3 regions of the Nitratireductor kimnyeongensis genome follow, and region 3 is predicted to be linked to each of the others. Evidence: riboswitches for the same ligand, from Rfam matches in the RefSeq annotation. Region 3 holds a riboswitch; each other region holds the start of a gene.
What was found. A riboswitch is a leader RNA that binds a small molecule or an ion and turns the genes downstream of it on or off. The one in region 3 is predicted to bind cobalamin.
Positions count from the first base shown of each region.

Region 1: another riboswitch for cobalamin. It lies ahead of KW403_RS02210 (TonB-dependent receptor plug domain-containing protein); the one in region 3 lies ahead of KW403_RS18445 (HupE/UreJ family protein).
Region 2: another riboswitch for cobalamin. It lies ahead of KW403_RS09500 (LLM class flavin-dependent oxidoreductase); the one in region 3 lies ahead of KW403_RS18445 (HupE/UreJ family protein).

Region 1 is NZ_CP078143.1:477,748-480,951, reverse strand. Features, by position in the region: gene KW403_RS02215 (ABC transporter substrate-binding protein) at 1-227, opposite strand, end outside; gene KW403_RS02210 (TonB-dependent receptor plug domain-containing protein) at 227-2,080, opposite strand; cobalamin riboswitch at 2,207-2,415, opposite strand; gene KW403_RS02205 (ABC transporter substrate-binding protein) at 2,703-3,204, shown strand, end outside.
Region 2 is NZ_CP078143.1:1,995,408-1,998,611, reverse strand. Features, by position in the region: gene KW403_RS09505 (ABC transporter substrate-binding protein) at 1-200, opposite strand, end outside; gene KW403_RS09500 (LLM class flavin-dependent oxidoreductase) at 197-1,255, opposite strand; cobalamin riboswitch at 1,414-1,611, opposite strand; gene KW403_RS09495 (LysR substrate-binding domain-containing protein) at 1,936-2,865, opposite strand; gene KW403_RS09490 (ABC transporter substrate-binding protein) at 2,975-3,204, shown strand, end outside.
Region 3 is NZ_CP078144.1:79,880-83,083, reverse strand. Features, by position in the region: gene cobW (cobalamin biosynthesis protein CobW) at 1-1,027, opposite strand, end outside; cobalamin riboswitch at 1,201-1,402, opposite strand; cobalamin riboswitch at 1,463-1,661, shown strand; gene KW403_RS18445 (HupE/UreJ family protein) at 1,697-2,317, shown strand; gene cobU (bifunctional adenosylcobinamide kinase/adenosylcobinamide-phosphate guanylyltransferase) at 2,333-2,845, shown strand; gene cobO (cob(I)yrinic acid a,c-diamide adenosyltransferase) at 2,847-3,204, shown strand, end outside.

The DNA.
Region 1 (3,204 bases), on a different replicon from region 3:
GGGTATCTTTGCGCTTTCTCATGCAGCATGGAAAGGCTCGGCTCGCGCGCAAGGAAGGAGACAGAAACAAGCTGATCCGGTTCTGCCAATGTCATGGCAAGCTGGTCAGTGCACAGATTGAGCGACATGACACGTTTTGGCGAGGCGGAGACCGGCACGACAAGCAGTGCGCCGACCAAAAGTACGAGGCCGGAAAGGCGGGGGAGACGTTTCCGGCGCTTCAGCATCAGGGAGCGAACTTTGCACGGAATCCGGCGAAGACGCCGAAGCCGGGTGTGCCGTAACCCTGAACGACTTCGTAGTTCTGATCGAGCAGGTTTTCGCCTCGCAGATAGAGCTCCGTGTTTTTGTTCGGTTTGTAGGCGATTTTCGCGTTCAGAAGAACGTAATCATTAAGCTCCGAGCGCGGGCCGTCGACATAACCGTCCACCGTATCGAGAGCGATTTTCGCTGTCGCTCCGATTTCCCAGCGTTCGGCCGGACGGATCGTGGCGCCGAGGGCGATGTCGTGCTTCGGGATTCGGACTTCCCGCAGTCCGTCAGTCTGTGTTGCTTTCGTGTAGGTGTAAGCGCCATGCAGGTCGAGCCAGTCGGTCGCCGCAATGGCAAAAGACGCCTCAACGCCGCGCGTTTTCACCACGCCGTCCGTCTGGATGTTCTGGAAGGTAACGGGATCGTAGCCAATAAAGTTATCGACATCGATCATGAAGAAGGTGAGGTCGGCGACGAGCCTGTCATCCAGAAAACGCTGTTCGACACCAATGTCAAAGCCGATGCTGGATTCAGGCTTCAGGTCGATATTGCCATAGAACGGTGCGTAGAGCTCATAGAGGCTCGGCGCGCGATAGCCCGTTCCGACCGACGAGTGGAAACGTGTTCCGGTGCTGGCAAATTCATAGGACCCGGTGGTGCGCCAGGATGTGTGTCCGCCGAAGGTGCTGTGTTCGTCGTGTCGGAGGCCCGCTGTCAAAGTCAGCGCGTCAAACGGGCTGTAGATCGCGTCGATCCAGCCGCCACCCATCGAAACGCTTTTATCGACACTTGCGGTAAGGGCGGTCTGACGCTCCCAATCAGCGCCGAAGTTCAGCGTCAATTCGGGAGAGATTTCCAGAGAACCGAGATAATCCAGCTTGTAGCGCAATCCGTCAAAGGTTGAGGTGGAACCGAAGCCGCTGGTGCTTTCGCGGGCAGTATCGGATATCTGCGCCGAAACCGTGTTGTTCAATTGACCGTCAAACAGAGAGAATTCGGCACCAACCCGCCCGGCAGCCTGTCGAAACGTGCTATTCGCCGGGCTGTCAGCGATGGGATACCCATCATCCGTCTCCGTTGAACCATTCAACAAAAGCCCGCTGGCGAAAACGGCTAGATCGTCGCTGATCTCGTATCGGCCGCTGAATGTCCCGGTCAGATTGGTGTACCCATCATCTTCAACACCGGATGATGCCATTGAAAAGCCATCGGTGGTGAAGCCAGATAGAGAAAGGCCAAACTCGCCGCGGTCGAAACCGCCCGTCAGCGTGTAGTTGCCAAAGCCGGTTTTGCGCGACCCGCCTTCGACATGAATGCCGTGTTCGATGCCCTGCGGAATGCCGCCAAGTGTCGAGAGATTGACCACGCCGGCCATCGCATCGGAGCCATAGAGCGTGCTCTGTGGGCCTTTCAAAACCTCGATCCGACCGATACTGCCGGAGAGGATATGACCGTAGGCGGATTGCACGGTCGGGCCCGTAACCTCCGAAATTTCGATGCCCTCGAAGAGGGTCTTTACATACTGCCCGCGGAGGCCGCGCATGATCAGCGTGGTGGTGTTGCCCGGACCGCCATTCGGGGAGAGATTGAGACCAGGCAATTGATTAAGATAATCCTGAACCAGCGGCAGGGACTGCTCCTCGATTTCCTTGCGCTCGATGATTTCCACCGTGGAGCCCACTTTCGCTGCCTCCGTTGGCGTGCGGCTGGGGGTGATGACCAGAGTGTCTAGCTCGAAATCCTCAGCCTGCGTGGTCAGCGCGGAGAAGCCGAGCAGCAGGCCGGCTGTTCCGGCCAGGATGGAGTTTCGGTGTCTGTTTGAAAGCATGCGTGTGCTCCAGGACCAGATTTTCAGGTTTGCTGGAGAGCGACAGACGCTTAAGTTCAGTCTCCCCGCCAGCGATGACTATCGTCACCACTGCGAGAAACACAGCCCCGGAAGCGTCCCGCATCCGGTCGGTGACGGCCTGAGGCAGGTTTCCTGGCTCGCGCTTCGTCGGCTTCCTCGCCTTCCCGGGACTTGCGCCCAGTGGCATTCGAGGAGCCTCAGCGCTCACAGTTGCGGGAGCAGCCACGGCTGCGGTTCATCAAAACGACCGTTCCGTGTTCCCTTTTCTCCGGCAGATGAACACCCGCCAAAGCACCTCAAGCGAACAATAACCGCTTATCAAGGGCAGAATTTAGCGTCAATCGCGACACCCGATTTGATTTGCAGGAACCAATGCGGCACGTGAGCGTTTTCAGCAAACGCGGTTCCAAACTTGTTGTAGAAGCGCCTGCCCATGTAACTTTTGCGGCGAGATTGTCGCAAATCCGTCATTGTATCTGTCGAAAAATCTGCAAAATCATGACCGCATCGCTCCTCGGATTTTGACATAAGGGGGCGGATAAGAAATGCTAACACGAACCAATATTCAAAAATGCCTATGTCCATGAATGGGAGTGCGTCGATGTCATTTTTCAAGAGCAATGGCGAGAAAGTGCCAGCCGGTGTTGCTGCCATGGCCGAGGAGGCGCGTGCCGGTCGGGTGGATCGGCGTGAATTTCTCGCGCTTGCAAGCGCGCTAGGCGCGTCAACGGTAGCCGCTTATGGAATGCTTGGCCTTGCAGCGCCAACACATGCCCTGGCCCAGGAGCCCAAGAAGGGTGGCACGCTGCGTGTCGCTATGTTCATCAAGGATCCGAAAGATCCACGCACGGCCGACTGGTCGGAGATTGCCAACGCCATGCGTCAGACGCTCGAGCCGTTGGTGAAGTACACCCGCGAGTTTACCTTTGAAGGCAAGCTTCTCGAGAGCTGGGAAGTCAATGAGGATGCGACCGAGTACATCCTCCATGTGCGGCCGGGTGTGACCTGGAACAACGGCGACGCCTTCACCGCCGACGATGTAATCTACAACTTCAACCGTTGGTGCGATCAGACAGTGGAGGGCAACTCGATGCCGGCCCGTA
Region 2 (3,204 bases), on a different replicon from region 3:
TCCTCAAGCCCAAGGGCAAGCATCAGCTCCGTTGCATTGTTGCTGAGCGTCACGGCCCGCGCCGGTGGTGCCGCATAGACTGTTGTGACCCCGCAATTCTCATCCGTATAGGGAAAGCCGGCTTCGTCTGCGAACGCAGATGTCGAAATGATGAAAAGGCCTGCGGCAGCAATCGCGCAGAAGCCAGCAAATCGGTTCATGAAGAAACTCCTTGGAAAGCCGGCTCATAGGCGGCGTTGTCGGAATGGGGTGTAGAAGGGGATTGCCCTCCCAGATACGGGAGAACCTCCTTGGCAAAGAGTTCCATCCCCTGGAGCGCTACATCGTTGTTGATCAGGCCGTTGGCGCTGAAAAGGCAGCGTATGCTCTGCGATCCCGTGCGCGCGGAAAGCGCACACAATTGCGCATGGCAATCCTCAGGCGTTCCCGCGATGGTGAAATCGGCCAACATCACAGCGCGGCTGCGTGGCTCAGGCGGCTTGAGCCCGCGTGACGCGGCTCGTTCGGTGCGGCGCGCGTTCAGCTTTTCGAGCAGCGTGTCGACCCGGTCGTTGGCCTCCGCACGCGTCGGCGCGACCACCACGTATCGCGAAAGCGAGGAGGTTTCGAGGGTTGCGCGCGATGCGCCATGCCGTTTTAGAGCAGCGTGCAGCACGGGCAATTGCCGCGCCTCGTTCGGCTCGAGGCTGAGAAGCAGCGGAAAGCCGTTTCGCGCGGCGATGTCGACAGTTCCTTCCGATACGCCGGCAACATAGATGGGCGGATGCGGCTTCTGCACCGGTGGCGGCCCCACTGCGACGTTGGAGAATGTCCATGGGCCGCTATCGGCGGAGCAATGTGGTTTTGTCCACGCCTCAATCATGATTCTCAGCGCTTCGCTGAAACGCAAATGCGCCTCGTCACGGGCTATCTCCAGCGCGTTGAACGTCGAGGGTTCCGTGCCACGACCGATTCCAACATCCACGCGTCCGCCGCTTTGAAAATCGAGCTGTGCGATCTGCTCTGCCAGCAGGAGCGGGTGATAGAGTGGCAGGACGAGGATCGACGTGCCGAACCGCAAACGCTCTGTTCGCGCCAGAATATCCGCCCCCAGCATTAGCGTGGATGGATAGGGCAGCGTCTTGCGGGCAAAGTGGAACTCGTTGAACCAGATTCCGCCAAATCCAAGCGCATCGGCTCCTTCCACAAGGCGCATCAGCGCCTTATGATCGCCCAGCGTCCCTTCCCGGGCGAATCCAGCCAGATCAACGCGCATTCAAGCCACCCCCAGACACCAATTCACAAGATCGGGGATCACTTATATGAAATGGTATAACATATCGAGTCAAATCGAACGCGACATGGCGTTTCATCGCCGGCAAAGCCGTGCCTGCATGCATGCTGGTCCTCCTGCCGGCGCACCTCGTCCGGCGTTCATGGTCAATGCATGAGGCAGGTCTCCTGGCTCGCGGCTCGGACGTTCCCTCCGCCTTCCCGGCTCGCGCCAGTGGCATTGGAAAGAACTTGCCGCTTACAGTTGCGAGGGCAGCCCCGGAATTGATCCCCCAAGGGAGGTCGCACCGGGTTCCCTTTTCATCCGCAGGATGCGGAACCGCATGCATGAGCGACACTAAAGGCGAAGCGCGCGCTGCGCAACACGCTCAAACGTCGGGAGGATGCGGTTATCCCGCCATGGCTTGACAGCAAGGACACGCAGACACGCGCAAGCTGGTTGGGCTGATAGCCAAGCTGACGTGCGCTTTCCTGAACGCGATTGCGCACATCCTCGCTGCCGGAGTCATACCCGCGCAGAACCCTGCCAGCGGCGGTTCATACACCTGCCTGCCTCGCTACTTCAGCGGTCGCAATCTTGCGGCTTTCACCCTGTGTCACAGCGACCCTCCGGGCCCTCTACTTCGCACAGCCGCCGCGCCGGCATACCAACTCTTTCGTCAATCAGTTCCTGCATGCAGGAATGAGCGTTTGGGATATGTCGATCCTCGAAACCGCATCCCGTATGCGGTTGATCACCTCGCGTCCCACGAGCGGCAACTCATGCACGTGCGACGTGATCAGCCAGATGGACGTTTCAATGCGCTCGGCGAGCGGGCGGAAGACGACTCTGGGGTCCTGGGGCGCAACGAGGGCCAGACTGGAGATGATCGAGACGCCAAAACCGGCACTCACCATGGCGCAGGCGGCTTCCAGCATTTGAACCTCGGCAACCTCACGTGGACTGATCCCGATTGCGTGAAAGGCTTCATAGATTGCCGGGTAGGACATGTCGCTTCGCCCAAGTGCGATGAACGGGTCGTCGCACAGATCCCGCAGTGAAATTACCTGTTTACTGGCCAGAGAATGATCTGCCGGAAGCGCACAGATCATGGGCAACTGCGCGAAGGGTTCGCAGTGAAGCATGCTGTGGGTTGCGGGAACTAGCGAAAGGCCGAAATCGGCGGATCGCGTGAGCATCACATCCGCAATGCTGGGCGAGGTGCGCGTCAGAAGGGTAACCTTCAATCCCGTGTCACGGCCCAGCATGTCGGCCACGACACGCGGTATGAGCTGAAGGCCTATGGCCGGGAATCCGACAATCGTAAGCTGGCCCCGGTCGAATTCGCGAATCTCCCGAGCAGCCTTGTGTACCCGCAGAACGCCCGCCTCGAGCTTGGCCGTTTCCGTGTAGAGCACACGAGCCTCCGGTGTCGGGACAAGACGGCCGGTGTCGCGATTGAACAGCTGAATCTCGCAGGAATCCTCAAATAATTTCAGTAGCTTGCTGACGGCCGGCTGGCTGACATGCAGCGCCTCGGCAGCTTTTGTTACCGAACCGCTCGTCATGAATGCATTGAAGGTTTCAATCTGTCGGACATTGGTTTTGCGCATAGCAACAACATAACCTTTTGGAATATCAAGGGCAAATAATATGATTTGAAATTCAGATAATGTCTCCTTTGAATAGGCGCGCCACCGCACAAAAACAAAGGGGAAGACAATGAATAGGATTTGGCGATCGCTGGCGCATGGGATGCTGGCTGCGAGTTGCTCGGTCTTGGCCCCCGGGGCTGCACTGGCGCAGGAGAAGACGCTGACCGTCGGGGGGTATGGAGGGTCTTTCGAAACACTGATGAAGGAACTCATCATCCCTGAATTCGAAAGCCGACATGAGGTCAAGATCCAGTTCGTGCCAGGAAACTCCACGGAGAACCTTGCACGACTCCAAGC
Region 3 (3,204 bases):
GAAGGCTTTCGATGCGCGCGCGGTCAATGCCCTTGAGACCGATTACGACGAGCCGCGTTTCGGCGGCTTCGCCGGCCTTCCACGGGCGGTCATAGTGGTGCGAGACGCGCGGACCCACAGCCTGCACCTGCAGGCGCATGGGCTTGCCCTTCACATGGGCAAATCCCTTGAGGCGCAGAACCTCGCCGGTTCCCACCGCCGCGTTGACACGCGCCTCCAGATCTTCGGGGCGCAGCACCGGCGGCAGATCGACAATGAACGTGTCGAAATCGTCATGCTCGTGGTCATGCGCATCGTCGTGATGCGTCTTGCGATTCTCGATATCGTCTTCGACGGCGAGACCGAGGCCCAGCAGCAGGGCCGGATCCACCTTGCCATGGGCGCTCGGCACGATCTGCACATTGCGCGACAGATGGTCTTCGATGCGGGCGCGGGCGCGCTCGTTGCCTTCCGCGTCCAGAAGGTCGCTCTTGGACAAGACGATCAGATCGGCGCAGGCCACCTGATCGTCAAACACTTCTTCCACCGGATCGTCATGGTCGAGCGAATCATCGGCGGCGCGCTGCGCGGCGAGCGCATCCATGTCGCTCGCCACCTGACCGTCGGCAAGTGCCGGCCCGTCCACCACGGCGATGACCCCATCGACGGTGACGCGGTTCTTGATCGCTGGCCACTGGAAGGCCTGCACCAGCGGCTTGGGCAACGCCAGGCCCGAGGTCTCGATCAGGATGTGATCCACCTTCGGCTCGCGGGCGAGGATCTGGTCGAGGGCGGGCACAAAGTCATCAGCCACGGTGCAGCAGATGCAGCCATTGGCCAGTTCCAGCACGTTTTCCTCGGGGCAATTGTCGAGCCCGCAGTTTTTCAGCACCTCGCCATCGACGCCCGCATCGCCGAACTCGTTGACGATGATGGCAAGCCGCTTGCCCTTGGTGTTTTCCAGCACATTGCGGATGAGTGTTGTCTTGCCGGCACCGAGAAAGCCGGTCACGACGGTGCAGGGCACACGATTGAAGCTCGTGGTCATGGGATATCCTTCAGAGGGAGTGTGGTGAATGCGGGGATGCGGGCGAGGGAGACGCCAGCCCTTTCAGGCCGCGTTCGGGCAAGGTCGCCATGAATGGCAGAGAGAAGGCGCGCAGAGGCGCAATCGGCAATCACAATGCACACTCCTTGCCCGGGACACCCGCCAGGCGGTCAGGATTTCATTTTCAGACGGCAGGTTTCCTGGCTCACGGGTCGCTGCGCTCTCCAGCCTTCCCAGGGCGTTGCCCCAGTGGCGTGTCAGGTGCGCTCTCCGCTTACAGTTGCGGGGACAGCTGCGGCATTGGGCAAGGCCCGCACCGCATTCCCTCTTAGCCCTCTTCTTTGCGGAAGAAGGACCGTCTGCCACGCATTTATGGCTCGCCCGGCACGTCTGTCAATGCGTGAAGAAAGCGTTTGCCGGGAGAGACGACTCCTGTATGGTCGAGCCGCTGACGGTTCCGCGCAAGCGGACCAGAGGGAACATAGTGCGGCGCTCAAGCGCCAAGGCCATGGCTGCCCCCGCAACTGTAAGCGGTGAGCATTTTCCTGATCGCCACTGAGGCTTTTTGCCTTGGGAAGGCTGGAAAACGCTGCGACCCGTGAGCCAGGAAACCTGCCGACAGCATGAAAGAAACACCGTATCCCTCGGGTGGAGGGGAAAGGACCGGACATGACCGCGCGTATCGCACGCATTTTTTCCGCATTCGTTTTTTCAACGCTCTTCGCAACCAGCGCTCAGGCCCATCACGCCATGGACGGGCAAACGCCCACGACCCTCTATGAGGGACTGGTTTCGGGTCTGGCGCATCCCGTGATCGGGCTCGATCATCTGGCCTTTATCGTCGCTGCCGGCCTCATTGCCGCTGTAGCCGGCATGAGCCTTTTCGCGCCGCTTCTCTTCGTCGCCGGTTCGCTGATCGGCGTCGGTCTGCACCTGATGCTGCTCGATCTGCCGGCGGCGGAAATCATCATCGCGGCAAGCGTTCTTGCCGGCGGCTGGCTGCTGGCGCGCGGCCGGGCGGTGGAAAACCACATGCTCGTTTTCGCGATGTTTCTGGTGGTCGGCGTGTTTCATGGCTATGCCTTCGGCGAGGCCATCGTCGGCAGCGAGGAGACACCGCTGATCGCCTATCTCGCCGGCCTCGCTGCAATCCAGAGCGCCATCGCGCTTGGCGCCTATTTTCTGGTCCGGTCGCGCGGCTGGGCTGTCGAGGCCACGCAGCCTCGGCTTGCCGGTGCCGCCATCCTTGGCGTTGGCGTGACCTTCCTTGCCGGGCATCTTGTCGGCTGAGCCGGCGAAATAGCGATGCGATCGCTTCATTTCGTTCTGGGCGGCGCGCGCTCCGGCAAGAGCCGTCATGCCGAGAGGCTGATCGAGGCCGCACCAGCGCCCTGGCATTACATCGCCACGGCGCAGGCCTTCGATGACGAGATGCGCGAGCGCATCGCCATGCACCGTGCGCGGCGCGAGGGGGCGGTGGCGTGGCAGACGCACGACGCCCCGCTCGACCTGCCGGATGTGCTTGAAAAACTGCCGGCCCGCGAGACGGTGCTCGTTGATTGCCTGACCCTGTGGCTCAGCAATCTCATGCTGAACAACCACGAGCTGCAACCTGCCGCCGAGAGACTGCTTGCAGTCCTTGCCGCGAGAAAGGGAACCACGGTTCTCGTTTCCAATGAAGTCGGCTTCGGCATCGTGCCCGAAACCCCGCTCGGACGCCGTTTCCGCGACGAGGCGGGGTTCCTGAACCAGAAGATCGCTGCCGCTGCCAACAGCGTCACGCTGGTGGTTGCCGGCCTGCCCATGAAAGTGAAGTGACATGCGAGAGATCGACGAAAACGAGGCCGAGCGCCACAAGGCAAAGATGGAAAAGCGCAAGGCGGTTCAGGATGCCGAAGTGCGCGACAAGACGGTGGAAAAGGGGCTTCTGATCGTCAATACGGGGCCGGGCAAGGGAAAGTCGACCGCCGCCTTCGGGCTGGCGCTGCGCATGCTCGGTCATGGCCGCCGTGTCGGTGTCGTGCAGTTTATCAAGGGTGCGTGGCACTGCGGCGAAAAGGATGCCTTCGCCGCCTTCGGCGATCAGGTCTCGTGGCACACGATGGGCGAAGGCTTCACCTGGGAAACGCAGGATCTTAAGCGCGACATCGCCGCTGCGGAGCGCGCCTGGGGAAAGG